One region of the Nissabacter sp. SGAir0207 genome, then DNA from elsewhere that is predicted to be linked to it. Evidence: predicted binding sites of a transcription regulator. Region 1 holds the regulator's gene; each other region holds the start of a gene.
The links. The regulator PurR, encoded in region 1, represses purine synthesis genes. The targets are predictions, from matches to a motif close to CANGCAAACGTTTGCNTG.

Region 1 (7,467 bases):
CAGCACCCAAGCATAGACCACCTGCTCCAGGGATTGCGCGCCAATCTCCTCAGCGACGGCGTACAGCTCATCACGCAGCGGCTGGTAGCGCGGTTCCCGGAACAGCCGGCCGCCGCCCAGACATGACCACGCCATCGGCCGGATGCGCAACTGCTGGCACTGGTCGAGCGTGCCGTCCAGCGTCACCGTCTGATTGAGCGGCGAGATCTCCACCTGGTTGGTCGCCAGAGTAAAGGGCAGGCGCGATTGCAACAGCGAGAACTGCGCTGGCGTAAAGTTGGAGACACCAAAATGGCGCACCTTGCCGCTGCCATGCAGGGCGGTGAACGCTTCTGCCACCTCATCGGCATCCATCAGCGGATCGGGGCGGTGGATCAGCAGCAGGTCGAGGTAGTCAGTGTTCAGATGCTGCAATGACTGCTCGGCGCTGGCAATGATGTGGGACTTGTCCGTGATGTAGTGGCCAAGGCTATGGCCGGGTTTGGCGGTGGTGGCAATGCCGCACTTGCTGACCAGCTCCAGCTGGTGGCGCAGCGAGGGGGCCAGCCGCAACGCGTCGCCAAACGCGGCCTCACACTGGTAGTCGCCATAGATGTCAGCGTGATCGACGGTGGTGATGCCCAGCGCCAGATGCTGCTCAATAAAGGTCACCAGCTCCTGCGGGCGCATTGCCCACTCCATTAACCGCCAGTAGCCACAAATTAGCGGGGAAAACTCAGGGCCCTGCGGGGCAATCGGACTGCGAAGATTCATAACCGGCCTCCTTGGTTGGATGGGGAGAGCATACACAATTGCGTGGCCCGGCACGACGTTGGCGCACGGCTTTGCGCGGCGCCTCGCAAGAATTAAAACAGGGAGGGTTGTTCTGGCGGCGGGTCATCGGCTTTGCGCGCTTGCCGCTGCTGACGCAGGTAGCGCTGGCGGCAGAGATGGAGGACGTGGCGCTTCTGGGCGTCGCTCATGCTCATCCAGTTGAAACGCTCTTCCCGGCTGCGCAGGCAGCCACGGCAAAAACCGCGCTCATCTGACTGACAGATGCCGCGGCAGGGGCTGGGAATGGTGAAAAACTCAAGCTGCTCGGCCACAATCTCCCCTTTTGCGCAAACGGGCGGCACGTTGCGCGCTGGTTAATTTATCGCCCGCTTACTCATTGAAGCCCCTTTGCGCCGGGCTGGCAAGCCTGCCCGCCATTTTTCCCGCCCATGCCATCAAATTTCTGTCATAACCGGGTGATAGGGTGGCGTCGCGGTAAAGGCTCTTTGCCGCCGAGAACATCACGGCGTGGCCCTGTGCTGCGCAAACGTGAGCCTTTGGCGTGCCGCCCGCTGGCCACGCCCCTTGCGCCCCCTTCACCCGGCGTGCCTGTACGCCGGTTTCTTTCAACGCCTTAGAGCGCACGTTTGAACAATCTGCCCCAGCCTTTCCTCTGCATAGTGGCCCGGACACTTTTTCAGGAGGCATTGGCCATGAGCACACTCTTTACCCCGTTGACCATTGGCGGGCGCACCCTGCCGAACCGAATCTTTATGGCCCCCCTCACCCGCCTGCGTAGCCAGGAGCCGGGCGATTTGCCGACTGCCCTGATGGGCGAGTACTACAGCCAGCGCGCCAGCGCCGGGCTGATTATTAGCGAGGCGACGCAAATCTCCCTGCAGGGCAAGGGTTACGCCGGCGCGCCGGGCATCCACTCCCCTGAGCAGGTGGCCGCCTGGCGCCAGATCACGGACGCCGTCCACGCGCGCGGCGGCCACATCGCCCTGCAAATGTGGCACGTTGGCCGCATCTCCCACACCTCGCTGCAACCGGGCCAGCAGTCGCCGGTCGCCCCCTCGGCACAGACCGCCGACACCCGCACCACGATCCGGGATGAACAGGGCAACCTGACGCGCGTTCCCTGCTCGCCGCCGCGCGCCCTGACCGTGGCCGAGATCGCCGAGGTGGTGGCACAATTCCGCCAGGCCGCCATCCATGCGCGGGAAGCCGGGTTTGACTATGTGGAGATCCACGCTGCCCACGGCTACCTGCTGCACCAATTCCAGTCGCCGGAGTCCAACCTGCGGGATGATCAGTATGGTGGCAGTGTCGAGAACCGCCTGCGCCTGACGCTGGAAGTCGTGGAGAGCGTGGTGGCCGAGCTGGGGGCTGACCGCGTTGGCATCCGCATTTCGCCGGTCGGTGCCGTCGCTGGCATGGGCAATGGCGAGCAGGAGGAGCAGGACGCGCTGACGCTGGTGGAGCAACTGAGCGCCCGCCAACTGGCCTACCTGCACATCTCCGAGCCGGACTGGGTCGGCGGCCGCCCCTATTCGGAGGCGTTGCGCAAGGCGATTCGCGCCCGCTATCAGGGGGTGATCATCGGGGCCGGCGGCTATACGCAGCAGAAGGCGGAACAGTTGATTGACGCCGGTTACGTTGATGCCGCCGCCTTTGGCCGCGACTACATCGCCAACCCGGATCTGGTGGCGCGCTTTGCCCAGCAGGCGCCGCTCAACCCACCGCAGCCAGAGACCTTCTATGGCGGTGGCCGTGAGGGCTACACCGACTACCCAACGCTGTGACTATCTGCATCACATTGAATTTATTCGCCTGCGAAGGCTATACTTAACTGTTTTTATCCATGCGGCGAACACCTCGCCGCGTGCCAACCTGTTATCAGAGGACTTTATGCGCTTACTCCATACCATGCTTCGCGTCGGTGACCTGCAACGCTCCATCGACTTCTACACCAAGGTATTAGGCATGCGTCTGCTGCGTTCCAGTGAAAATACCGAATACAAATACTCCCTGGCGTTCGTCGGCTATACCGAAGAGAGCGAAGGCGCAGTGATTGAACTGACCTACAACTGGGGCGTCGAGAGCTACGACATGGGGACGGCCTACGGCCACATCGCGCTGGGCGTGGATGATGTCGCAGCAACCTGTGACCAGATCCGCAATGCTGGCGGCAATGTGACCCGTGAAGCTGGCCCGGTCAAGGGCGGCACCACCGTGATCGCCTTTGTGGAAGACCCGGATGGCTACAAGATTGAGCTGATTGAAAACAGCCACGCTGGCAAAGGCCTCGGCAACTGATAGCTTCCCTGATCCTACGGGCGCGGCACGCCGTCGCCCGTCTTCTCCTGCGTATTGCCCTTCCCCTGCATCGGCCGCGAAAATTTGCCATAATGCGCGCTGAATTCGAACCTGATAAGAAACTGATGGCTGATAAAAGTGATCCCAACGCCCTGAGTGGCCGCTTCCGCGGGTTCTATCCCGTGGTGATTGATGTTGAAACCGCTGGCTTTAACGCCCGTACCGATGCCCTGCTGGAGATCGCCGCCGTGACGTTGCGCATGGACGACGACGGCTGGCTGACGCGTGATGAGGCGCTGCACTTCCATGTCGCCCCGTTTGAGGGGGCGGTGCTGCAACCGGAGGCGCTGGCCTTCAACGGCATCGATCCGCACAACCCGCTGCGTGGCGCGGTGAGTGAGTATGAGGCGCTGCACGCCATCTTCAAGATGGTGCGCAAGGGCATGAAGGAGCAGAACTGCAACCGGGCGATTATTGTGGCGCACAATGCCAACTTTGATCACAGCTTCCTGATGGCGGCCGCCGAGCGCGCCAGCCTCAAGCGCAACCCTTTCCACCCCTTCGCCACCTTTGATACCGCGGCGCTGAGCGGGCTGGTGCTCGGGCAGACGGTGCTGGCGAAAGCCTGCATCACCGCCGGCATCCCCTTTGACAGCGCCCAGGCGCACTCCGCGCTGTATGACACTGAGCAGACGGCACTGCTGTTCTGTGAGCTGGTCAACCGCTGGAAACGGCTGGGTGGCTGGCCGCTGGCAACGCCAGAAGCCGACGAGTAAAACAAAACGGGCGACCCTAGGGTCGCCCGTTTTCATTGCCACTGAGGTTGCCCCCGCGCCCGGATTACTGTTGCTCTTCCTGGGAACGGTGCTTCTCGGCGGTCTCTTTAATCAGCTGTTGCAGTTCGCCGCGCTGGTACATCTCTAGCACGATGTCACAACCGCCAACCAGTTCGCCATCCACCCACAGCTGCGGGAAGGTCGGCCAGTTGGCGTACTTCGGCAGCTCGGCACGGATGTCCGGGTTCTGCAGAATGTCCACATAGGCAAAACGCTCACCGCACGCGGACAGCGCCTGTACCGCCTGAGCGGAGAAGCCGCAGCTTGGCAGCTTCGGAGAGCCTTTCATGTACAGCAGGATCGGGTTTTCCGCGATCTGGGCCTGGATCTTTTCAATTGTCGTCATTGTCTTGCTTCCTCAAGCCATTGGCTGGCTATTACGCGTCACATCAAATCAGCAGTGGCCTATTGTAACGAGGGCGGCAACGGGATGAAAACACCATTTTTTGCAGGGTTTTCTTACACGCCCTAAATTCGTCGGCCTGACTGCTAACAATAATTAAACATATGTTAACAGTAACAGATCTGAACGATGAGGTTTATCGGAAAAACGCGTTGCCTCACTGTGCCGCCAGGCCGCTAACCGCTTGAGTTGCGGATAAAAGCAGCATATCCCCCCCCTGGTTTTCACTAATGAAAAAAGCTATTAACTTTTTCTGACAATATGAATTAGAATCAGGGGGTTTCATGCTTTTTTGTGCGGCAGGTTTCAGTAATACTGGGCCTCCATGGATGTTTGTCGGACACTTTTGGTAGCGTTGCCATGCGTTTACTCGTTACGCTTTTCGTTTTGCTTTTTACTCAGCTCTGTATGAATCTGGCGCATGCGTCGCCCCATGCGCGCACGTCGGCCGACCCCCGCAAGGGCCATGCCAGTGAGGCCAGGACGGATGACCGTAAAAAGCGCAAGCCGGTGAAAACCAGCGTAAAGAAAAAAGCCACCAGCCGCGATAAGGCTCAGGTGGTCAAGGTCACGACCAAAAGCGGTAAAACGCGCAAAACCGCCTCCACCCACCTGGTCAAGGTGACGCCGCCGAAAAAGGGCTACAAAAAAGGCTATGGCCGCCAGCGCCTGCCCGGCCACGAGGCCAAGGCCGTGGAGAGCGGCCCGCTGGCACTCAGCCCGGCGCATAAAAAGCGCTACCAGAAAGCCAAGCAAACGGCGATGACCAAGCTGATGAAGCAGGTAGGCAAGCCCTACCGCTGGGGCGGCACCTCCCCCACCACCGGTTTCGATTGCAGCGGACTGGTCTATTACGCCTATAAAGATGTGATGAAGATCCGCCTGCCACGCACCGCCAACGAGATGTACCACCTGCGTGATGCCGCACCGGTCAAACGTGGCGAGCTGGAGAGCGGCGATCTGGTCTTCTTCCGCATCGCCAACCGTGGCGCGGCCGACCATGTTGGCGTCTATCTCGGCGATGGCAAATTTATCCAGTCGCCGCGCACCGGCGAGGACATCCGCATCAGCTATCTGGACAATGACTACTGGCAAGACCATTACGTCGGCGCCCGCCGCGTGATGACCCCCAAGACCGTACGCTGACCACCGCGAAACAAAAAAGACGCCCAAGGGCGTCTTTTTTGTTTCTGGTGCAGGCGGGTTAGCCCAAAACAGCGGTAAAGCTAAAGGCAATGATCACGGTGAGCGCTGCCACGGTGGTGCATAGCGACAGTTTCAAATTGGTATCCATGTGTTCTCCTGAATAACGCACACAAAACCACAATGTTTGTATGAGTTCCCATATTCTCACATTATGGCAGGCAATGCCTATCGCGTTGTGATGCGCAACGGGATAATTTTCTGCTTCCCCTTTGCGCAAGAATAGGGGAAAATTCGCGGTTTACACACTGCGTACCCGGCCACGGCTGCAATGCCCCACCGCTCCCCAGCGAAGATGACCGTCCTCTCCCCCTAGAATTCACTGCATCTCTTACGGTGGGCAGAAGAATAAACGCAGGCAAACGATTAACATTATAGTTACGTGCTGTAACACGTACTTTCAGGAGTCACTTTTCCCATGGCCACGATTAAAGATGTCGCCAAACGTGCTGGCGTGTCCACCACCACCGTGTCACACGTTATCAACAAAACACGTTTCGTCGCTGAAGAGACGAAGGCGGCGGTCTGGGCCGCCATCAAGGAGTTGCACTACTCCCCAAGCGCCGTGGCGCGCAGCCTGAAAGTCAACCACACCAAATCCATCGGGTTGCTGGCGACCTCCAGTGAGGCCCCCTACTTCGCTGAGGTGATTGAGTCCGTGGAGAACAGTTGCTACAGCAAGGGCTATACCCTGATCCTCTGCAACTCCCACAATAACCTCGACAAGCAGCAGGCTTACCTGGCGATGCTGGCGCAAAAGCGCGTCGACGGCCTGCTGGTGATGTGCTCTGAGTACCCGGATCAGCTGATCGGTATGCTCGAGGAGTACCGCAACATCCCGATGGTGGTGATGGACTGGGGTTCAGCACGCAGCGACTTTACCGACTCCATCATTGATAACGCCTTTGAGGGCGGCTACATCGCAGGCCGTTACCTGATCGAGCGCGGCCACCGCGACATCGGCATCATCCCCGGCCAGCTGTCACGCAACACCGGCGGCGGCCGCCATCAGGGTTTCCTGAAGGCGATGGAGGAGGCGAATATTACTGTGCGCCCGGAGTGGGTGGTACAGGGTGATTTTGAGCCGGAGTCCGGCTACAAGGCGATGCAGCAGATTTTGGTGCAGAAGCAGCGCCCAACGGCGGTGTTCTGCGGCGGCGACATCATGGCGATGGGCGCCATCTGCGCCGCCGACGAGATGGGCCTGCGCGTGCCGCAAGACATCTCGGTGATTGGCTATGACAACGTGCGTAACGCGCGCTACTTTACCCCGGCGCTGACCACCATCCACCAGCCGAAAGAGCGCCTTGGCGAGAGCGCTTTTGCCATGCTGTTGGATCGCATCACCAGCAAGCGTGAAGACCCGCAGACCATTGAAGTGCGCCCGAAACTGGTGGAGCGTCGCTCCGTGGCCGATGGCCCCTACCGCGACTACCGCCGTTAATCGGCCAGCCGGGGCCATGCGCCCCGTTTTTTACTCCCCACGCAACCACTCCCGGTTCAAGGTTTCGCTGTCCCCCAGATAATCCAGCAGCCAGCTGAGCGCCGGCGAGGCGCGCGCCTGATCCCAGGTCAGGCAACAGGCGCTGTCCGGGAAGGGTTGCGCCAGCGTCAGCAGCACCAACTCTCCACGATCGATCAGCGGTTGCGCCATGTGCGCCGGAATCATCCCCACGCACAGGCCAGCCAGCAGGCAATCCAGCGCGCTGGTCCAGTCTGGTGCCACCAGCCGCCGTTGGTTATCCAGCGTCCAGGTATCGCGCTTCGGCAGGGTGCGGGAGGTGTCCTCCAGACAGAGGGCTGGCCACGGGCGTAACTGCTCATCCGCCAACGGGCCGGGCAGTTGTGCCAGCGGATGGGTACGGCTCACCACACAGCGCCACGGCAGAAAGCCCATGTCGCGGAAGCGGTAGCTGCCGCCCACCGGCACGGCGCGGGTGGCCCCAATCGCTG
Region 2 (7,467 bases), 280 kb from region 1:
CGACACCGGGCTGCCCTCGCGCACCAGCGGGATCACGCTGCCATCCATATGGTAAAGCTCGATGTCCAGCGGGATGTGCAGCGGCAGCTTCTCCTGACGGTCGGCGGTCGGCGGCGTCATCTGGCTGACATGCAGGCTGTACTGTTGCAGCTCGGCATTGTACTCGTCGCGCACCGTCAGCACCGGCGTGCCGGACTGGCTGTACCAGCGGCGGAACAGCGAGAGATCGACGTTGGAGGCATCCTCCATCGCCTGCACGAAGTCATCACAGGTGGCGGCGCTGCCGTCGTGGCGCTCAAAGTAGAGCTGCATCCCGGCCTGGAACTTCTCTTCGCCCAGCAGGGTGTGCATCATGCGGATCACTTCCGAACCCTTCTCATACACCGTCAGGGTGTAGAAGTTGTTCATCTCGATCACCATGTCCGGGCGGATCGGGTGCGCCATCGGGCTGGCATCCTCGGCGAACTGGGCGCTGCGCATCAGGCGCACGTTGCCGATGCGGTTGACCGGGCGCGAGCCGAGGTCGGAGCTAAACTCCTGATCGCGGAACACCGTCAGCCCCTCTTTCAGGCTGAGCTGGAACCAGTCACGGCAGGTGACGCGGTTGCCGGTCCAGTTATGGAAGTACTCATGACCAATCACCCGCTCAATGTTCAGGTAGTCGGTGTCGGTGGCAGTCTCCGCCTTCGCCAGCACATATTTGGAGTTGAAGACGTTGAGGCCCTTGTTCTCCATCGCGCCCATGTTAAAGAAGTCCACCGCCACGATCATATAGATGTCGAGGTCATACTCGAGGCCAAAGCGGGTCTCATCCCACTTCATCGACTGCTTGAGCGAGGTCATCGCCCAGTCGGCGCGATCCAGGTTGCCACGGTCAACGTACAGCTCCAGCGCCACTTCACGGCCAGAGCGGGTGGTGAAGGTGTCGCGCAGCACATCGAAGTCGCCCGCCACCAGCGCAAACAGGTAGCTCGGCTTCGGGAACGGGTCTTCCCACTTGATCCAGTGGCGGCCATCCTCCAGCTCGCCCTGCTCCAGCCGGTTGCCGTTGGAGAGCAGGAAGGGGTAGCGCGCCTTGTCCGCGACGATGCGGGTGGTGAAACGCGCCAGCACGTCCGGGCGATCCAGGTAGTAGGTAATGTGGCGGAAGCCCTCGGCCTCGCATTGGGTGCAGAGCGCCTCACCGGAGAGGTACAGCCCCTCCAGCGCGCTGTTGCCAGCCGGGTGGATCTGGTTGACGATGGTCAGGGTAAAGCTGGCGGGCAGTTGCTCCAGCACCAGCGCGTGGGCCTCCTCGCGGTAGTGCGGCCACGGCTGGCCGTCAATCGCGACGCTCACCAGCGTCAGGGATTCACCGTTGAGCACCAGCGGCGCGCCCGCCTCGCCGCGACGGGTGATCCGGCTCGTCGCGGTGACGGTGGTGGTGTCTGCGTCCAGCTCAAAATCGAGGTCAATGTCAGTGATGGTATAGTCCGGCGCACGGTAGTCATGCCGGTATTTAGCCTGCGGCTGCGTTGCTGTGGTGACCTGTGTCATAGAAGCCCTTTGACGTCCGGTAGTTGAGGTTAACGAAGTGTATTCCGCCCGCGCGGGGCTGCCAGCATGGTGGCGGCGTAGGCCGGTTGCGGCGATCCATCGACTTTATCATAGCTGCGATAAAATCCGGGAATGTAAGAAGTTTACGGGAAAATCGGTCGCCGCCCGCGCGTGCCGCGCCCTGACGACGGCAAGGGCCTTGTAAATGTTTACAATTTTACTTTGTTGTTATCTCATTTTATTAACATTTATCGGCCATACTCTCCCCCGACGGCACGTTTTCCTCTCGACCCCCGTTTCGCTTTTATGGTGTGATGAGGCTTCAATAACCGGATAATCAAGGTATACTTCACGCACTTTTGCTGATTATCCCGACTATGGAATGCTCCTACGAGGATGCTGTAACGCGCTATGACTCAATACGCCTCCCCGATTTTGACGTCAATACTGGACACCGATGCCTATAAGCTGCACATGCAGCAGGCGGTTTTCCATCGGTATCATGACATTACCGTGGCCGCGGAGTTCCGCTGCCGTGGCGATGAGTTGCTGGGCGAATACCGTGACGAGATTCAGGCGCAAATCACCATGATGAGCGACCTGGCCCTGACCGATGCGGAGTACCAGTTCCTCGCCGGGCTGCCCTTCTTCCACCGGGACTACCTCGACTGGCTGAAAGCATTCCGCTTCAACCCGCAGCAGGTGCAGGTGACCAACCGCAATGGACGGCTGGAGATCCGCATTAACGGCCCGTGGCGTGAGGTGATCATGTGGGAAGTGCCGCTGCTGGCGGTGATCAGCGAGGTGGTGCACCGCCACCGCTCGCCGGATGCCACGCCTGAGCAGGCGGTCAGCCAGCTGCGCAGCAAACTGGCGCGCTTTGAGGAGATGGCCGGCGACACCGACATCTCCCGCTTCCGGCTGATGGACTTCGGCACCCGCCGCCGCTTCTCGCGCGCCGTGCAGCAGGCCATCGTCAGCGAACTGAAGGGCGACTTCCCCTATCTGGTCGGCACCAGCAACTACGATCTGGCGCACCAGCTTGGGTTGGCGCCGGTCGGCACCCAGGCCCACGAGTGGTTCCAGGCGCACCAGCAGATCTCGCCGGTGCTGGCCAACAGCCAGCGCGCCGCGTTGCAGGCCTGGCTGGATGAGTACCCGGATCAGCTCGGCATCGCCCTGACCGACTGCATCACCATGGATGCCTTCCTGCGTGACTTCGGCCCCGGCTTCGCCCATCGCTATCAGGGGCTGCGCCACGACTCCGGTGATCCGCTGGAGTGGGGTGAGAAAGCCATCGCCCACTATGAGAAGCTGGGCATCGACCCGATGAGCAAGACGCTGGTCTTCTCCGACAACCTGGATCTGGACAAGGCGCTGGCGCTCTACCGCCACTTCTATACGCGCATCAATCTGGTGTTTGGCATCGGCACCCGCCTCACCTGCGACATTCCGGGCGTCCGCCCGCTGAATATCGTGATCAAACTGGTGGAGTGCAATGGCAAGCCGGTCGCCAAGCTCTCGGACAGCCCCGGCAAAACCATCTGCCAGGATCAGGCGTTTGTGAAGGCACTGCGTAAAGCCTTCGACTTGCCGCTGGTGAAAAAGGCCAGCTAAGCGCCCTGACGGTGCCGCCCTTGGGGGCGGCGCCGCTGCCCTCCCCGCCCGAGATCAACTTCCGCTCATTTTCCCGGCCATTTCGCCCAGAATGTTGCCGTGCGCCCATGATTTCTGCTTGTGTCCTGTGACGCGGTAAGTAACATAGCAAAACCCGCCGCGGCGGGTTCCGTAATTTTGAATTAACCCTTATTAAAGAGAGAAATCTATGAGCGTTGTGCCTGTAGTCGACGTACTGCAAGGCCGTGCTGCGGTCGACAGCGAAGTCACCGTACGCGGTTGGGTACGTACCCGGAGAGATTCTAAAGCTGGTATCTCCTTCCTCGCCGTATATGACGGCTCCTGCTTTAATCCGTTACAGGCCGTCGTGAATAACTCTCTGTCCAATTACCAGGATGAGGTACTGCACCTGACTACCGGCTGCTCCGTGGAAGTGACCGGCACCGTGGTCGCCTCGCCGGGCGAAGGCCAGAGCTTCGAGTTGCAGGCCACCGCAATCAAGGTAGTCGGCTGGGTGGATGACCCGGACACCTACCCGATGGCGGCCAAGCGCCACAGCATCGAGTACCTGCGTGAAGTGGCGCACCTGCGCCCGCGCACCAACCTAATCGGCGCCGTGGCGCGCGTGCGCCACACCCTGGCTCAGGCGATCCATCGCTTCTTCCATGAGAACGGCTACTTCTGGGTTTCTACCCCGCTGATCACCGCCTCTGACACCGAAGGTGCTGGCGAGATGTTCCGCGTTTCCACGCTGGATCTGGAAAACCTGCCGCGTGACGATCAGGGCCGGGTTGATTTCCGTGAGGATTTCTTTGGCAAAGAGGCGTTTTTGACCGTTTCTGGCCAGCTTAACGGCGAAACCTACGCCTGTGCGCTCTCCAAGGTTTACACCTTCGGCCCGACTTTCCGTGCGGAGAACTCCAACACCAGCCGTCACCTGGCTGAGTTCTGGATGATCGAGCCAGAAGTGGCCTTTGCGACGCTGGATGACGTAGCAGGTTTGGCAGAGAAGATGCTGAAATATGTGTTTCAGGCAGTGCTGGATGAGCGCGCTGACGATTTGGCGTTCTTCGCCGAACGTGTCGATAAAGAGGCGATTTCTCGCCTTGAGCGCTTCATCAGCTCTGATTTTGCTCAGGTCGATTACACCGATGCGATCGAGATTCTGCTGAAGTCGGGCCAGACCTTTGAGAACGATGTGAGCTGGGGCATTGACCTCTCCTCCGAGCATGAGCGTTACCTGGCCGAGAAACACTTCAAGGCACCGGTGGTGGTGAAGAACTACCCGAAAGACATCAAAGCCTTCTACATGCGCATGAACGAAGATGGCAAAACCGTGGCCGCGATGGACGTGCTGGCACCGGGCATTGGCGAAATCATCGGCGGTTCGCAGCGTGAAGAGCGTCTTGACGTGCTGGATCAGCGCCTTGAGGAGATGGGCCTGAACAAAGAGGATTACTGGTGGTATCGCGACCTGCGCCGCTATGGCACCGTGCCGCACTCCGGTTTTGGCCTTGGTTTTGAGCGTTTGATCGCCTATGTCACCGGTGTGCAAAACGTGCGCGATGTGATTCCTTTCCCGCGTACGCCGCGTAATGCCAGCTTCTAACGGCTAACTTTCGCACTATTAATACAAAATTGTTACAAATCAGAGGCCAGCAATGCTGGCCTTTTACATTTTTTTAAACTTCGATCCTGCTCACAAAGTTCCCTAAAATTCACACATTGTTACAAATGGTTGCTTTCTGAAACCCCATTAGTACTTTCGTAGCATTTTCGCGGTAGATTAACCGTACTACCAATGGAACACTGCGTGCAGACACAGGAAGACACCAAACTTTCAACAATAGTTCCCAGAACTATTAACGGCAGTGGCAAGGTGTCCGAATAACACCAATGAGGGTAATATAATGATGAAGCGCAACATTCTTGCAGTGGTTATCCCGGCTCTGTTGGCTGCTGGCGCAGCGAACGCCGCCGAAATCTACAACAAAGATGGCAACAAGCTGGATCTGTACGGTAAAGCTGTTGGTCTGCACTACTTCTCTGATGACGACGGTTCCGACGGCGACCAGACCTATGTTCGTTTCGGCTTCAAAGGTGAAACCCAAATTACTGACCAACTGACCGGTTTCGGCCAGTGGGAATACAACGTTCAAGCGAACAACTCTGAAGGTTCCGATGCACAAGACGGCAACAAAACCCGTCTGGGCTTCGCGGGTCTGAAATTCGGCGACTACGGCTCCTTCGACTACGGTCGTAACTACGGCCTGCTGTACGACGCGATTGCCTGGACCGATATGCTGCCAGAATTCGGCGGTGACTCCGGTTACTCCGATGGCTTCCTGAGCGGCCGTTCTACCGGTGTGGCAACTTACCGTAACCACAACTTCTTCGGCCTGGTGGATGGCTGGGACTTCGCAGTCCAGTACCAGGGCAAAAACGACCGTTCTGACATCCGCCGTGCAAACGGTGACGGCTGGGCACTGTCCACCTCTTACACCAGCGAAATCGGTGTAGGCATCGTGGGTGCATACGGCGAATCTGACCGCACCAACGCACAGAACGCACCGGGCGTACTGGGCAACGGCGAGAAAGCACAGAGCTGGGCAACCGCTCTGAAATATGACGCCAACAACGTCTACCTGGCCGCCATGTACGGTGAAACCCGCAACGCGACTCCGTTCTCCCAGCAGATCGGTAACAGCGACGGTTCTACCACCAGCGTAGCTGGCTATGCCAACAAAGCACAGAACTTCGAAGTGGTTGCACAGTACCAGTTCGACTTCGGCCTGCGTCCGTCCCTGGCGTACGTTCAGTCCAAAGGTAAAGACATCGAAGGCATCGGCGACGTTGACCTGATCAAATACTTCGATGTGGGCGCGACCTACTACTTCAACAAAAACATGTCCACCTACGTTGACTACCGCATCAACCAGATTGATGACGACAACGCACTGGGCATCAACAGCGACGACATCGTGGCGCTGGGTCTGGTTTACCAGTTCTAATCACGATCTCCTGATTTATCAGGTGTGAATAAGGCAGGGCTTCGGCCCTGCCTTCTCTTTTTCTGCCCCCCGCCCCCCCCGCCAGCCTGTCCGCTCTTTTTGCCGCAAACGGTTGGCAAACGCCTGACATGGCGTTAACCTGATGCTTCTGCCCGCTTATCACAAGCCATGGACGTTTCTACATGTTTGAGAAAATCACCGCTGCCCCTGCCGACCCGATTCTGGGCCTGGCTGACCTGTTCCGTGCCGATGACCGCCCGACCAAAATCAACCTGGGTATTGGCGTCTACAAAGATGAGACCGGCCAAACGCCGGTGCTGACCAGCGTCAAGAAGGCCGAGCAATACCTGCTCGAGAACGAAGCCACCAAAAATTACCTGAGCATCGATGGCATCCCGGCCTTCGCCAGCTGCACCCAAGCGCTGCTGTTTGGTCAGGCCAGCGCCCTGATTGCTGACAAACGCGCCCGCACGGCCCAGACGCCGGGCGGCACTGGCGCGCTGCGCGTCGCCGCTGATTTTCTGGCGACCCAGACGGACGCCAAACGCGTCTGGATCAGCAACCCCACCTGGCCGAACCACAACAACGTGTTTGGTTCCGCTGGATTGGAAGTGTTGAGCTACCACTACTATGACGCGGAGAACCATGCGCTGGACTTCGACGCCATGCTCAAGAGCCTCGACGCGGCGCAGGCCGGCGACGTGGTGCTGTTCCACGGCTGCTGCCACAACCCGACCGGCATCGATCCGACCGCCGAGCAGTGGCAACAGCTGGCCGATCTCTCGCTGGCCAAGGGTTGGCTGCCGCTGTTTGACTTCGCCTACCAAGGCTTCGCCAACGGTCTGGAAGAGGATGCTCAGGGCCTGCGCATCTTTGCGGCCAGCCATGCCGAGCTGATTGTCGCCAGCTCCTACTCGAAAAACTTCGGGCTGTACAATGAGCGCGTCGGGGCCTGCACCCTGGTGACCGCCGATTCAGAGAGCGCCGATCGCGCTTTCAGCCAGATCAAGGCCACCATCCGCGCCAACTACTCCAACCCGCCGGCCCACGGTGCGGCCGTGGTCGCGACCATCCTCAGCAATGAGGCACTGCGCGCCCTGTGGGAGCAGGAATTGACCGACATGCGCCAGCGCATCCAGCGTATGCGCCAGCTGTTCGTCAATACCTTGCAGGAGAAGGGAGCACAGCAAGATTTCAGCTTCATCAGCAAGCAGAACGGCATGTTCTCCTTCAGCGGCCTGACCACCGAGCAGGTGCTGCGCCTGCGTAGCGAGTTCGGCGTCTACGCCGTCAACTCTGGCCG
Region 3 (7,467 bases), 1.3 Mb from region 1:
TCCAGCATCAGCAGCGAAGTCTCGAGGATGCCCGGCAGTTGCAGGCCGAGCATCAGGAACACCATGCCGTTGAAGACGAACTCCAGCATCGACCAGACGCCGTTGGCGCGCAGGCGCATCGCCAGCGGCGCGTTGCGGATAATGCCGGACTGGCTGATGGTCATGCCCGCCGCCACCGCCGCCAAAATGCCCGAGACGCCAATGTGCTCCGCCACCAGATAGGAGGCGAACGGCAGCAGCAGCAGGAATACGGTCTGGGTTGCCGGGTCATCGCCGCTCCAGCGGCTCATCACGCGCAGCGACTTGCTGTAGAGCCAGGTGACGGCAACGCCCGCCAGCAGGCCGCCAATCGCCACCTTCAGGAACTCCACCGTTGCCCCGGAAACGGTGAACACCATAGTGCCCATCGCCACCGCAATGGCAAACTTCAGCGACACCAGACCGGAGGCGTCATTCATCAGCGCCTCGCCCTCCAGCACGCCCATGATCGATTTCGGGATGCGCCCCTTGCCGACGATGCCGGAGAGCGCCACCGCATCGGTCGGCGACAGCACCGCCGCCAGCGCGAAGGCCGCCACCAGCGGCACATTCGGCACCACCAGATGGATCAGGTAGCCGATGCCGACCACCGTCAGCAGCACCAGCATCAGCGCCAGTCCCAGCACCTCGCGGCCGTGGTGCAGGAACTCACGCATCGGCGTCTTCCAGCCATCGGCGAACAGCAGCGGCGGGATAAACAGCACCAAAAACAGTTCCGGGTCAAAGTCGATGTGCAGCCCGAAGTTGGGCCACGCCAGCATCGCGCCAACGGCGATCTGCATCAGGGGAAGGGGGATCTGGAAGGGCAACATCCGGGTGACGACCCCGGAGAGTGACACCACCAGGATCAGGATGAGGATTGTAAAAAAGATTTCCATGCGTTCCTTGGGCTCTTGTCGTTATAACATCAACCGGCCCCACGGGCCGGCACAGGCAAGCGGTGATAGTAGATCAGATTGGAAAAGGTGTTAAACCCGCGTGTGCGCAATGCCGGGATGTGGCGCGGCAAGGAAAATTTGCCGCATAAAAAAGGGGAGCCGTGGCTCCCCTGGATGATTGTGCGGGATCAGATGGCCCAGCCACCGGCATAAAACACCACCAGCGCCACGGCGATCACCACGGTGCCGACGTTCAGCTTGCGCCACTCGCCGCTCACCACCCGGCCAATCACCAGCGAGCCGAAGCCCAGCATGATGCCGGTGACGATGTTGCAGGTCAGCACGATAAACACCGCGCACAGCAGGCCCGCCATCGCGTCCACGAAGTCGTTGAAGTCGAGCTTGGTGACGTTGCTCAGCATCAACAGGCCGACGTACATCAGCGCCGGTGCGGTGGCGTAGCCCGGCACCAGATAGGAGAGCGGCGAGAGGAACAGCATCAGCAGGAACAGCAGGCCGACCACCGTCGCGGTCAGGCCGGTCTTGCCGCCCGCCGCCGTGCCCGCCGCCGATTCAATGTAGACCGCCGCTGGCGAGACACCCACCAGCCCGGCGAAGATGCTGCTCACGGAGTCGGAGGTCAGCGCCTTGCCGCCGTTGATGATCTGGCCGTCGCTGTCCAGCAGGTTGGCCTGCCCGGCCACCGCGCGGATGGTGCCGGTGGCGTCAAATACTGCGGTCATCACCAGCGCCAGCACGCTCGGCAGCACTACCGGTTGCAGCGCGCCCAGAATATCCAGGCTGAAGATGGTGGAGTGGCCGCTGGCGTCGGTCAGCGACGGCATGGCGAACAGCCCCGAATACTTCACCGACGGATCGAAGATCAGCCCAACGATCGACAGCGCCACAATCACCAGCAGGATACCGCCCGGCACCCGGCGCTTCTCAAGGCCAATGGTGGCCGCCAGCCCCACCAGCGTCATCAGCACCGGGAAGGAGGTGAAGTCGCCCAGCGCCACCGGCAGGCCGGGGGCCGGGTTCTTCACTACCAGACCGACGCCGTTGGCGGCGATCAGCAGCAGGAACAGGCCGATGCCGATGCCGGTGCCGTGCGCCACGCCCATCGGCAGGTTACGCAGGATCCAGGCACGGATGCCGGTGGCGGAGATCAGGGTGAACAGCACGCCCATCAGGAACACCGCGCCCAGCGCCACCGGAATGCTGATCTGCTGGCCGAGCACCAGACTGAAGGCGGTGAAGGCGGTCAGCGAGATGGCACAACCGATCGCCATCGGCAGGTTGGCCCACAGCCCCATCAGCAGCGAGCCAACGCCCGCCACCAGACAGGTGCCGACGAACACCGCCGCCGGCGGGAAACCGGCCTTGCCGAGCATTCCCGGCACGACGATCACGGAGTAGACCATCGCCAAAAAGGTGGTCAGCCCGGCGACAATCTCCTGCCGCACGCTGCTGCCGCGCGCACTGATTTTGAAAAATGCATCCAGCGAGCCTGTTGGCTGCACGGAGCCACCCGTCCGGGTGTGATTGCTAGACATATGATGTCCTCTGAATGTGGTCTGGGAGTGTCGGCGCAGGGTGGTTTAGCGCAGTCGTTTCCGTTTCGTGGCATCCCTGACGCCGCGTTTCCTGAAAAAGAGAGGCAGAAAACAAGGCAAACGTTTAACTCTGAACCCGCATGACGTTATTAAAATAGGAGGTAAATAAAAGGCAAACGATTATCCAGCCAGCCAGCGGGCTTTTTCAACTCCATATCATGACAAAATCTGCCTGATTGCGCATTTAAGCAGCATTCACGCACCCCCTGATGCGTTACCAGCCTGACGTGCCGGAAAAAGCGGCGAAGCCGGAGGGAAACGCTCTGTTTTTGTTGCGCAACAGCAGGCAAGCAAAACGCCGTTTCACTATTTTTGTGATGCGTCTCACAAAAATATTGATCTGGTGAATCGTTATGCATATGCTTTTTGTATGACGCGCACAAAAAATGCGCTCCCACCCTTTCCACTGGAGGCAACGATGAAATCGATGACCCTACCTTCGCGTCAGGACGCCACGTCCGCGCAAGGCAACACGCCACGTCCGACCCTGCGCCGCCAGACCTTGCGTCTGTGCAACCGCCTGTTGCAGTCGCTGGGGCGACACTTCACCCACGCTCCCGCACGCCCCTACTGAGCACCCGCCAGTTCGTATGGCCCGCCCTGTGCCAGCGCACGCTGGTAGGCGGGCCGCGCCTGCGCCCGTTTCAGCCAGTCAGCCAGCGCTGGCGCGCCCTCCAGCCCGCTCCGCGAATTCAGCGCCTCCAGCGGGAAACTCATCTGGATATCCGCCGCGCTGAACTCACGTCCGGCGAACCACGGGTTCTCCTGCAACGCCTTTTCTAAATAGTCGCGGTGGACGGCAATCTGCTTGTCGAGCCAGGCTTTCTGCATCCCCTTGCCAATCGCGCCAGCCACTGGCCGCACCAGCAGCGGCACCGGCGGCTTGCCGAGTCGGCTGAAGATCAGTTTCATCAGCAGCAGCGGCATCAGTGAGCCTTCGGCGTAGTGCAGCCAGTAGCGGTAGTGCTGGCGGGCAAAGTGGTCGGTAGGCTTGAGCAGCCCCTGCGCATCGTAGGTCTCCTGCAAATATTCGATGATGGCGCCCGACTCCGCCAGCGTCAGGTCGTCGTCGGTCAGCACCGGTGACTTGCCGAGCGGGTGCACGCGCCTGAGCGCCTCGGGGGCCAGCATGGTGTGCGGGTCACGCTGGTAACGCTCAATCTGGTAGGGCACCTCCAACTCCTCCAGCATCCAGAGAATGCGCTGGGAACGGGAGTTGTTCAGGTGGTGGAGGGTGATCATGCGGGCGCTCCTGAGTCATTAACCACAGTAATGATTAACTATAGCTGATTCCCCCGGCTGGCCGGCCCGCACCCTTGAAATTGCCGCCTTTTTTCTGCCGCACGCCCCATTTTCCACCGGCCTTTCCCCACGGCTGGCGGGCGATGGCGTGTCTGGCGGCGGCCGGGCTTGGCATCGTCACTCACAAAGCCAAATAAACCGACTAATATCATCTAAACTTTGCCTGTTAATGATAAAGATTTTTTTCTTTTTAAAACTTTCACCCCGCTTAGGAGTGTGGCGCACGCGCCGGTTTAACCATCTGGGAAAAGCCGCTAGAATCGTTAAATAAGCCTTAAATAACACATAATTAATGCTAAACATATTAAGGCGCGCCCTCCGGCCTGCCGCATGACTGTTAAGCCAACATAATCGTTAAGGGCTTTTTACGGCGATCGTCCTGCCGCTTCAACGGTGCCATAACCGGACGCATTGCCATCAATTCAGGTTCTCTCGGAGAGCACGTTATGCTTGCCAGCAGTTACAACGATGTATTGGTGATGTTCTCTTTCATCGTTGCCATCCTTGCCTCATATACCGCGCTGGACATGGCCGGTCGTGTGGCCACCACTGACAAGCCCGCGGCCCACTGGTGGCTTGGCGGCGGCGCGATTGCGATGGGGATCGGCATCTGGTCGATGCACTTCATCGGCATGTTGGCCTTCAGCCTGCCGGTCGCCATCAGTTACGATCCCACCATCACCGGCCTGTCGATGCTGATTGCCATCGCCTCCTCGGTCTTCGCCCTCTGGCTGGTCACCGATCTGCACCTGCCCATCTCCCGCCTGCTGGTTGGCTCGGTGATCATGGGGGTCGGCATCGCCGGGATGCACTACACCGGCATGGCGGCGATGAACGTAATGCCCGGCATGTCCTATCACTTCGGCTGGGTGGCGCTCTCCATCGTGATTGCGGTGCTCGCCTCCGCTGGCGCGCTCTGGATGTCCTTCCGGCTGCGCACCCAGACCTCTAACGTCAAGCTGCTGCGCGCGCTGGCTGCCATCATCATGGGCATCGCCATCGTCGGGATGCACTACACCGGCATGGCGGCTGCCAACTTCTCCATGACGCCGGAGATGATGGGCCACATGCACCGCCACGGCGGCGTAAACACCAACTGGCTGGCAGTGCTGGTGATTGTGGTCACCCTGGCGGTGCTGGCCATTACGCTGGTGGTGTCGGTGCTGGACGCCCGCCTTCAGGCGCGTACCGCGGTGCTGGCGCAGTCGCTGGAGCAGGCCAACCGCGAGCTGACCCAGCTGGCGCTGCATGACAACCTGACCAAACTGCCGAACCGCCTGCTGCTGGAGGATCGCATCCAGCAGGCGCTGCAAAAGGCGGAGCATGAGGATACCCAGTTCGCGGTGCTGTTCATGGATCTGGATGGCTTCAAGGCGGTGAATGATGCCTACGGCCACCACATCGGCGACCAGCTACTGATCGCCGTCACCGAGCGCATCCGCGACCGGCTCGGCACCCAGGACACGCTGGCGCGGCTGGGTGGCGATGAGTTTGTGGTGCTGGTGGAGATCAGCGACCCGGCCGATGCCGCGACGCTGGCGGCGCAGCTGGTGATGCTGATTGAGAAGCCGTTCCACGTCTCACGCTATGAGTTGCTGGTCTCCATCAGCATCGGCATCGCCGTCTACCCGAGCGACGGCACCACCGAGCGCGAACTGATGCTCAACGCCGACGCGGCGATGTACCACACCAAAAACTCTGGCCGCAACGGCCACAGCTTCTTCCAGAAGTCGATGAACACCAATGCGCAGGAGCAGCTGCAACTGATGCACGATCTGCGGCTGGCGATTGAGCATGACGAACTGCGCCTGCAATACCAGCCCAAGTTCACCGCGCCGGATGGCCCGGTGTGCGGCTTTGAGGCGCTGGTGCGCTGGGAGCGCCCGGAGACCGGGATGCTCAGCCCGGCGGTGTTCCTGCCGCTGGCGGAGAAGACCGGCCTGATCCTGCCGATTGGCGAGTGGGTGCTGAACGAGGCGTGCCGCCAGCTGAGCGAGTGGCACCGCCAGGGACACGAAGAGTGGAGCATCGCCGTCAACCTGTCAGCGTTGCAGTTTGAGCAGCCGGATCTGGTGGAGAAGGTGATCAGCATCATCAAGCGCCACAACATCCCGCCAAGCAAGCTGACGCTGGAGGTGACGGAGACCACCGCGATGCGCAACCCGGATGCCAGCGTGGCGATCCTCGACCAGCTGACCGAGCTGGGGGTGAAGGCGTCGATTGATGACTTCGGCACCGGCTACTCCAGCCTGCTCTACCTGAAACGGCTGCCAGCCAGCGAACTCAAGATTGACCGGGCGTTCATCAACGAACTGACCATCGACAATGAGGATGCCAGCATCGTCTCGGCGATCATCGCGCTGGGGCAGACCCTCAACCTGAAGGTGGTGGCCGAAGGCGTGGAGACGCCGGAGCAGCAGGCGTTCCTCAGCCAGCTCGGCTGCGACGCCCTGCAAGGCTTCCTGCTTGGCCGCCCAATGACGCCCGCCCAGATCGCCGAGCGCATCAGCAGCGACTGGCCCGGCCGCGTCATCCCAGCCACCGAGATAGCCGCCCGCGAAGCGGACGCCGCGTCCCAATAATCCCCTGCGCCTGTCGGCTCCCGGCAGGCGCACCCTTTTCCCCGCCGATACCCCCCGTTCGCCGCCATTGCCCGCATGTTCACTGCCTTTTGCCCCACCCTGCCCGGCCGTGGGCGGAGGATGGTCTATAGTGAAAGAAGTCCCGCATCCGCACTGAGGAGCCAGCATGACCGATGACAGCAACTTCCCGTTTGAGAACCGCGGCCCCGCGACCGCCACCGGCCACGGCCTGCCCGCCGAAGGCGCTTACCTGCCGCCCTCGGAGATTGACAGCGGCAAGGCCGAGGGGGGAAGCGTAACCTTTATCAACTGGAAGGGGGAGGCGGACACGCCGGAGCCTTCGCCGCCCGCCTGGCTGCCGCCGGAGCAGCGCGTCGGCATTGCGGTGGTCGGGCTGGGGCGGCTGACGCTCAACCAGATCCTGCCCGCGCTGCACCGCTGCAAGAATGCCCGGCCGGTGGCGCTGGTCTCCGGCAAGCCCGACAAGGCGCGTGTCGTGGCGGCGCAGTATGGCATCCGTGAGGAGGCGATCTACAGCTACGACGAGATGCACAAACTGGCTGACAACCCGGAGATTGAGGCGGTCTACATCGTGACGCCCAACGGCTTGCACCGCGACCACGTGCTGGCGGCGGCGCGCGCTGGCAAGCATGTGCTGTGCGAGAAGCCGATGGCCAACACCTCGCAGGAGGCACAGGAGATGGTGGAAGCCTGCCAGCAGGCTGGCGTGAAGCTGATGATCGCCTACCGCTGCCAGTTCGACGCCTACAACAAAGAAGCGGCGCGGCAGGTGCAGTCCGGCGAGCTGGGCCGCCCGCGGCTGATTGAGGCGACCAACGTGCAGTCGATGGGGCCGGATGACCAGTGGCGCTTCAAGGCGGCGCTGGCTGGCGGCGGCGCGCTGCCGGACATCGGCCTCTACTGCCTGAATGGCGTGCGCATGATGCTGGCGGAGAACCCGATTGAGGTGTACGCGCAGGCCATCAACCCGACCGGCGACCCGCGCTATGAGGAGGTGGAGGAGACCATCACCTTCCAGATGCGCTTCCC
Region 4 (7,467 bases), 1.3 Mb from region 1:
TGACTTCCGCCGCTCTGGCTCCGCTGCGCTGGATCTGGCCTACGTGGCTGCTGGCCGCGTGGACGGTTACTTCGAGATTGGCCTGAAGCCGTGGGACTTCGCTGGCGGCGAACTGCTGGTGCGTGAAGCGGGCGGTATCGTGACTGACTTCGTTGGCGGCCACAACCACCTGCACTCCGGTAACCTGGTGGCGGGTAACCCGCGCGTGGTGAAATCCCTGCTGGGTGCCATGCGTGAAGAGCTGAGCGAAGCCCTGAAACGTTAATTTTGCTGTATAAATTTCTTGATGCCGCCCAATGGGCGGCATTTTTTTTGCCCAAACCCCGCTGACGGCACGACAGAAGTGTGATGCCGCTTCAAAGGCCGGATGAAACTGCCCTGCATCCGGCGCAGGCGCCACGCGCCTTTGCTATGCTTACACCTCCCCACCCACGTGCGACAGTCAGAAGGTGTTCATGAGCCCGGCCACTCCACCTGCGCCTGAGCTCTCCGGTCAACAACGGCGCTGCCATATTATTTTGCTGTTATGCGCGCCCTCCCCTGTGACATGCCTGGAGAAGATCAGCCAAATCAATGGCGTTGACCTCCCCACCACCCGGCAGGATCTGGCCGACGTGGCGAGTGAAATCCAGCGTTTCCACCATCTGGCCCTGACGGCCGATGGGGCGGCGGTATGCCGCATTGAGGGTTCCATCCTTAACCAGCGTTTATGTTTCTTCCATGTGCTACGACGGGCGCTGCGCGCCTCCCCTGACTTCACCCGGCAACAGGGGGCGCAGCTGCTGCATGAGGGGCTGGCGGCATTCCACCGGCTGGAGGCCAGCGAGACCGATGGCCTGTTGCAGGCGCTGGTGGAGCAGGCGGAGGTGCGGCTGCGGCGCCCGTTTAACGCCCGCGACCGCCACTTCCTCTGCCTGTTTATCAAGTACTGCCTGAACCGCCACCACCAGCTTTGCCATCCCGATTTCAGTCCACAGCAGCGTCGCTGGCTGCGGCAGAAGAGTGAGGCCGCCGCCGCGGCCTGGCTGGCCGGTGAGCTATGCCACCACTTCTCCCTGCCGTGGCGCGAAGCGGAGGAAGATTTCCTGATCCTGCTGCTCACCCTGCTAAAGACCCACAGCTATGACAGCAACGACACGCCGGAAGACCAGCGACTGATGGAGGAGATCCACCAGCTGATTGGCCGCTTCCAGCAGTTGTCAGGCATGAGTTTCAGTAGCCAGCAGGGGCTGGCCGGCCAGTTGTTCGCCCACATGGGCGCGGCGCTGGAGCGCTGCCAGTTCGACATCGGCATCGATCACACCCTGCTAGCGGAGGTGGTGCGGCTGTACCCGCGCCTGATGCGCACCACGCGGGAGGCGCTGGCGGGGTTTGAGGCGGCCTATGGCATTAGCCTGTCGCCGGAGGAGATTGGGCTGATCGCCATCAGCTTTGGCGCCTGGCTGATGCAGGACAATGCCTTGCAGGAGAAGCAGGTGCTGCTGCTGACCAACGGCAATCCGGCGCTGGAGACCGCGGTTGAGCAGCATATCCGCGAGGCGACGCTGCTGCCGCTCACCCTGCGCTACCGACCGCTGGAGCAGTTCCTGCGTGAGGGCGCGCCGCGCGGCGTGACGCTGGTGGTCTCGCCCTACGCCTGCGCGCCGGACAGCGTGCTGCCGACGCTGTATATCGCGTTGCCGCTGGAGAAGGCGCAACGGCTGCAAATCCGCGCCCTGCTGGAAAGCCCCTGAACTAGCGGGCCGTCGGTGCCACCTGCGGCCGCAGGAAGATGGCTGGCAGCGCCACCAGCGCCATCACCCAGAACAGGTGCTGGTGCAGGTGTTGGAACAGGAAGCCAGAGATCATGGTCATCACCGCAATGCCGCCGCCCATCGCCAGCGCCGAGTAGGCCGCCTGCAACCGGATCACTTCCCGCTCGCCGCGCGCGGAGATAAAGCGCATCGCCGCCAGGTGGCAGACAGTGAAGCTGCCGCAGTGCAGAATCTGCATCACCAGCAGCCACGGCAGGTCAATGAACGCCCCCATCAGCAACCAGCGCACCACCCCGCAGCAGGCGGAGAGCAGCAGCAACTGGCGAGCGCTCCAGCGCTTGAACAGCTTCTGGCTGAAGGTGAAGATCACCACCTCCGCCACCACCCCCAGCGACCAGAGGTAGCCCACCACTGCCGCCGAGTAGCCCGCCTCCTGCCAGTAGAGCGCGCTGAAGCTGTAGTAGGCGGCGTGCGCCCCCTGCATCAGCGTCACGCATAACAAGAAGCGTCGCACCGCTGGCTGGCCCAACAGCTCACGCCACGGGATCGCCCCGCTCTCCCCGCGCGTCGCGCCATGCGGCATCACCGCTGGCCGCAGCAACATGCCGACCAGCATTGCCGCCAGCCCGGCCGTCAGGGCGACCAAGATGGCCGGGTGACCGTAGACCGCGATCATCTTGCCGATAAAGGCGGAGCCAATCACGAACGCCAATGAGCCCCACACCCGCACCCGGCCATAGTCGAGGCCAATCTGCCGCTGCCAGGTGGCGGCCAGCGCATCGCTCATTGGCACCAGCGGGCCAAAGAACAGGTTGAAGCCGGCCATCACCATCAGCAGCCAGGCCCAGTGGTTGCCGAACCAGAAGGCCGTGCAGCCCACCAGCGCCAGAAAGGCCATCAGCCGCAGCGCCGCCACCAGCCGCGACGGATCTTTTACCGCCGGGGCCAGCAGCAGGGTGCCGCTGAAGCGTGCCACCATGCCCGCGCCAAGCAGCAGGCCGATGCTTTCGGCGTCCAGCCCCTCCCCTTTCAGCCAGGTGGCGAAAAAGGGCAGGAAGATGCCGTAACAGAAAAAGTAGGTGAAGTAGCTGAGCGCCAGCCAGACGGGGGAAGGCAGAACCATTGTCTCTCCATTTACAGGTTATCGGGCCGCTACTGTAGCGCAAATTTCCGGCGGCCACAGGCAAAAAAAGCACTGCCGAAGCAGTGCCTTCTGTTGCGGGGCGCGTCTGGCGCGCCGGCAATTATGCGTAAACCGGCAGGCGGGCGCAGATCTCCAGCACTTGCTGTTTCACACGCTCGATGGTCGCTTCGTCATGGATGTTGTCCAGCACGTCGCAGATCCAGCCAGCCAGCGCGCGCACGTCATCTTCTTTGAAGCCGCGACGGGTAACCGCCGGAGTACCGATACGGATACCGGAGGTGACGAACGGGCTTTTCGGATCGTTCGGCACGCTGTTTTTGTTGACGGTGATGTTGGCGCGGCCCAGTGCGGCGTCAGCATCTTTACCGGTCAGCTCTTTGTCCACCAGATCCATCAGGAACAGGTGGTTCTCGGTGCCGCCGGAGACCACTTTGTAGCCGCGCGCCAGTACCACTTCCACCATTGCCTTGGCGTTTTTGGCCACTTGCTGCTGGTAGGTTTTGAACTCTGGCTCCATCGCCTCTTTCAGCGCCACAGCCTTGCCAGCAATGACGTGCATCAGCGGGCCACCCTGGCCGCCTGGGAAGACAGCGGAGTTCAGCTTCTTATAGAAATCTTCGTTGCCGCCCTTCGCCAGGATCAGGCCGCCGCGCGGGCCAGCCAGGGTTTTGTGGGTGGTGGTGGTGACGATGTGTGCGTGAGGAACCGGGTTCGGATAGACGCCCGCCGCCACCAGACCGGCGACGTGCGCCATGTCAACGAACAGGTAAGCGCCGATGCTGTCTGCGATTTCGCGCATTTTTGCCCAGTCAACGGTACCAGAGTAGGCGGAGAAGCCACCGATGATCATTTTCGGCTTGTGAGTCTCGGCCTGCTGCGCCAGATCAGCGTAGTCAATTTTGCCGCTCTCATCGATGCCGTAAGGCACGACGTTGTAGAGTTTGCCGGAGAGGTTAACCGGGGAGCCGTGAGTCAGGTGGCCACCGTGCGCCAGGTTCATCCCGAGGATGGTGTCACCCGGTTGCAACAGTGCGGTGTAGACGGCGAAGTTAGCCTGGGAACCGGAGTGCGGCTGGACGTTGGCATAGTCAGCGCCAAACAGCGCTTTTGCGCGGTCGATGGCCAGTTGTTCGACAATGTCAACATACTCGCAGCCACCGTAGTAACGCTTACCCGGATAGCCTTCCGCATATTTGTTGGTCAGCTGAGAGCCCTGAGCCTGCATAACGCGCGGGCTGGTGTAGTTTTCTGAGGCAATCAGCTCAATATGCTCTTCCTGACGAACAACTTCCTTCTCCATTGCTTGCCACAGTTCGGCATCATAATCGGCAATGTTCATTTCACGCTTTAACATCTGCTTCTCCTGACTCACACTCAATTAAACAACCCCTGCGGGTGATGGGCCACAGTGTAAACTGTTTTTGCCTGCCGCCATAGGGCTGATGCCAGGTTTTTACGCAAACGTTTGGCTTCAGGTGGCACAAGGCTCCCTTCACTCTCCTTAACCCAAGGTGCAACCGGCTTTTCCTCCGCTACCGTGATAAAGATTACACCTTTACACAATCGCTCCCTAAATCACAAATCCTTAACAAAAATAGGTCTATTTACAACCACCTACGGCTGCTATAAGATGCATATCAAATACATCATTTAGTCCTTTACCTTTCTGACGCGTCGCGTCCCCAGGAGCACCCAATGTTGGACTCACAAACTGTTGCCATCATTAAATCGACCATTCCCGTGCTGGTTGCCACCGGCCCAAAACTGACCGCCCACTTTTATGAGCGGATGCTGGGTCGCCATCCAGAGTTACAAAATGTCTTCAATATGCGCCACCAGAGCAATGGCGACCAGCGCGAGGCGCTGTTCAATGCCATCTGCGCCTATGCCGCCAATATTGAAAACCTGCCCGCCATCCTGCCAGCCGTAGAGAAGATTGCGCAGAAGCACGCCAGCCTGAACATCCGCCCGGAGCAGTACGCGATTGTTGGTGAGAACCTGCTGGCGACGCTGGATGAGCTGCTCAGCCCCGGTCAAGAGGTGCTGGATGCCTGGGGCAAAGCGTATGGGGTGCTGGCTGGGGTCTTTATCCAGCGTGAGGGGCAGATCTACCAGGAGACCGCAGCGCAGAACGGCGGCTGGGAAGGCACCCGCGATTTCCGCATCGTGCGCAAGCAGCCGCAGAGCGAGATCATCACCAGCTTTGAGCTGGCACCGGTGGATGGCGGCCCGGTCGTTGATTTCCAGCCGGGCCAGTATGTGTCGGTCTATGTGCAGGATGCCGCCTGGCACACCCACCGCCAGATCCGCCAGTACTCCCTGACCGCCGCGCCGAATGGCCACAGCTACCGCATCGCAGTGAAACGTGAGGATGAGGGCGCGGTCTCCCGCTACCTGCATCAGGTGGCGCAAGAGGGCAGCGTGGTGCAACTCGCCGCGCCGCGCGGTGATTTCTTCATGGATGTGCAACCGGAAACGCCCGTGACGCTGATCTCCGCTGGCGTTGGCCAGACCCCGCTGCTCTCCATGCTCCACACCCTGAAGGCGAAGGGGCACGCCGCGCCGATCAACTGGCTACATGCCGCCGAGAATGGCCGCCTGCACGCCTTTGCCGGTGAAGTGGCCGAACTTGCCGCCGCGCTGCCGAACCTCTCCCGCCATGTCTGGTATCGCCAGCCGGAAGCGGCAGATATCGTGGGCGTGGACTACCACAGCATCGGCTGGATGGATCTGGGGGCAGTCGCACCGCAACTGACGGCGCCGGGAATGCACTTCTACCTCTGCGGCCCGGTCGGTTTCATGCAGTTTGTTGCCCGCCAGCTGCTGGATGCCGGTATCCCAGCGGAAAACCTGCACTACGAAGTGTTTGGCCCGCACAAAGTGCTGTAAGCCAACGCAAAAAGGGCGCCCGAAGGCGCCCTTTTTTATGGCGGAGAGCGGGCTTAGATCGCCTCTTCATCCTCTTCGCCGGTACGGATACGCACCACGCGGGAGACGTCAAAGACAAAGATCTTGCCGTCGCCGATTTTACCGGTCTGCGCGGTGCGCATGATGGTCTCCACGCAGGTGTCCACGATGTCATCTGCCACCACAATCTCGATTTTCACTTTCGGCAGAAAATCGACCATATACTCCGCGCCGCGGTAGAGTTCAGTGTGGCCCTTCTGGCGGCCAAAGCCTTTTACTTCGGTGACCGTCATGCCGGTAATCCCGACTTCGGCCAGTGCTTCACGGACATCATCCAGTTTGAACGGCTTAATAATCGCGTCAATCTTTTTCATGGCGAACCCTTTCTTTTACATAATATGCGGCCAAGGCCGGAGGTTTTCGTCTGACATCACGTGCCGGGCGGCGGCGCACGCCCACTGTCCGACAACGATTGCCTGCCCGGCGCTGGCCACGGTGGCCCGTTAAGTATGGCAGTTGCCCACTATCCTGCCCTGCCCGGCGCGACAATAAGCCTGCGAGTGTAAAGCATTCTGGCCGGTTTGTTTAGCCACCTGCGGCGGCTAATCCTTAAAGTCGTTGGCATCCAGCTCGTGGCGCGACAGCAGCTTATAGAACTCGGTGCGGTTGCGCCCGGCCATGCGCGCCGCCTGCGTCACGTTGCCCTTGGCGATCTGCAACAGCTTGCGCAGATAGTGCAGCTCAAACTGGTTGCGCGCCTCGGCGAAGGTCGGCAGTACCCGGTTCTCCCCCTCCAGCGCCTGCTCCACCAACGCGTCACTGATCACTGGCGCGGAGGTGAGCGCCACGCACTGCTCAATCACATTGACCAGTTGGCGCACGTTGCCCGGCCAGCTCGCCGCCATCAGCCGTTTCATCGCATCGGAGGAGAAGCTGCGCACAAACGGTTTGTGGCGCTGCGCCGCGGCGCGCAGCAGATGGTTGGCGAGCAGCGGAATATCCTCTGGCCGCTCATTCAGCGCTGGCAGCTTGAGGTTGACCACATTCAGGCGGTAGAAGAGATCCTCACGGAATTCGCCGCGCGCCATCACCTTTGGCAGGTCGCGGTGGGTGGCGGAGAGGATGCGCACATTGACCTCCAGATCGCGGTTGCTGCCGAGCGGCCGCACCTTGCGCTCCTGGAGCACCCGCAGCAGCTTGACCTGCAACGAGAGCGGCATGTCGCCAATCTCATCGAGGAACAGCGTGCCCCCCTCCGCCGCCTGAAACAGCCCCTCACGCTGGCTGACCGCGCCGGTAAACGCGCCCTTGGCATGGCCGAACAGCTCTGACTCCAGCAACTGCTCCGGCAGCGCGCCGCAGTTGATGGCGATGAACGGCCGCTGCGCGCGCGGGCTGGCGGCGTGGATCGCCTGCGCCAGCACCTCCTTGCCGGTGCCGCTCTGGCCGTTGATCAGCACGCTGACGTCCGACTGCGCCACCATCCGCGCCTGCTCCAGCAGACGCAGCATCAGTGGGCTACGGGTGACAATCGCCTCACGCCAGCGCTCATCCGCCGCCGGGGCGGTGGTCAGCGCCAGCGCCTCGTCGATCGCCTTGTAGAGCGCGTCACGATCCACCGGCTTGGTGAGGAAGCTGAACACGCCCTGCTGGGTGGCCGCC

Region 2: C1N62_RS10825 (amino acid aminotransferase) is a predicted target of PurR. The motif match lies at 6,266-6,283, and genes of this name have one in related genera.
Region 3: C1N62_RS15740 (NCS2 family permease) is a predicted target of PurR. The motif match lies at 2,587-2,604, and genes of this name have one in related genera.
Region 4: glyA (serine hydroxymethyltransferase) is a predicted target of PurR. The motif match lies at 4,353-4,370, and genes of this name have one in related genera.

The regions. Positions count from the first base shown of each region.
Region 1 covers NZ_CP028035.1:2,155,665-2,163,131, forward strand. The annotation lists gene C1N62_RS09355 (aldo/keto reductase family oxidoreductase) at 1-753, opposite strand, end outside; gene C1N62_RS09360 (DUF1289 domain-containing protein) at 846-1,085, opposite strand; gene C1N62_RS09365 (alkene reductase) at 1,467-2,558, shown strand; gene gloA (lactoylglutathione lyase) at 2,665-3,072, shown strand; gene rnt (ribonuclease T) at 3,165-3,848, shown strand; gene C1N62_RS09380 (Grx4 family monothiol glutaredoxin) at 3,913-4,254, opposite strand; gene C1N62_RS09385 (C40 family peptidase) at 4,672-5,457, shown strand; gene C1N62_RS09390 (YnhF family membrane protein) at 5,516-5,605, opposite strand; gene purR (HTH-type transcriptional repressor PurR) at 5,933-6,958, shown strand; gene punR (DNA-binding transcriptional activator PunR) at 6,989-7,467, opposite strand, start outside.
Region 2 covers NZ_CP028035.1:2,437,357-2,444,823, forward strand. The annotation lists gene pepN (aminopeptidase N) at 1-1,536, opposite strand, end outside; gene pncB (nicotinate phosphoribosyltransferase) at 1,948-3,153, shown strand; gene asnS (asparagine--tRNA ligase) at 3,362-4,762, shown strand; gene ompF (porin OmpF) at 5,064-6,164, shown strand; gene C1N62_RS10825 (amino acid aminotransferase) at 6,347-7,467, shown strand, end outside.
Region 3 covers NZ_CP028035.1:3,497,504-3,504,970, forward strand. The annotation lists gene C1N62_RS15735 (Na+/H+ antiporter) at 1-917, opposite strand, end outside; gene C1N62_RS15740 (NCS2 family permease) at 1,106-2,473, opposite strand; gene C1N62_RS23200 (hypothetical protein) at 2,952-3,107, shown strand; gene C1N62_RS15745 (glutathione S-transferase family protein) at 3,101-3,775, opposite strand; gene C1N62_RS15750 (bifunctional diguanylate cyclase/phosphodiesterase) at 4,282-6,417, shown strand; gene C1N62_RS15755 (Gfo/Idh/MocA family protein) at 6,584-7,467, shown strand, end outside.
Region 4 covers NZ_CP028035.1:874,090-881,556, reverse strand. The annotation lists gene suhB (inositol-1-monophosphatase) at 1-265, shown strand, start outside; gene csiE (stationary phase inducible protein CsiE) at 456-1,733, shown strand; gene C1N62_RS03880 (3-phenylpropionate MFS transporter) at 1,735-2,877, opposite strand; gene glyA (serine hydroxymethyltransferase) at 2,999-4,252, opposite strand; gene hmpA (NO-inducible flavohemoprotein) at 4,594-5,787, shown strand; gene glnB (nitrogen regulatory protein P-II) at 5,841-6,179, opposite strand; gene glrR (two-component system response regulator GlrR) at 6,408-7,467, opposite strand, start outside.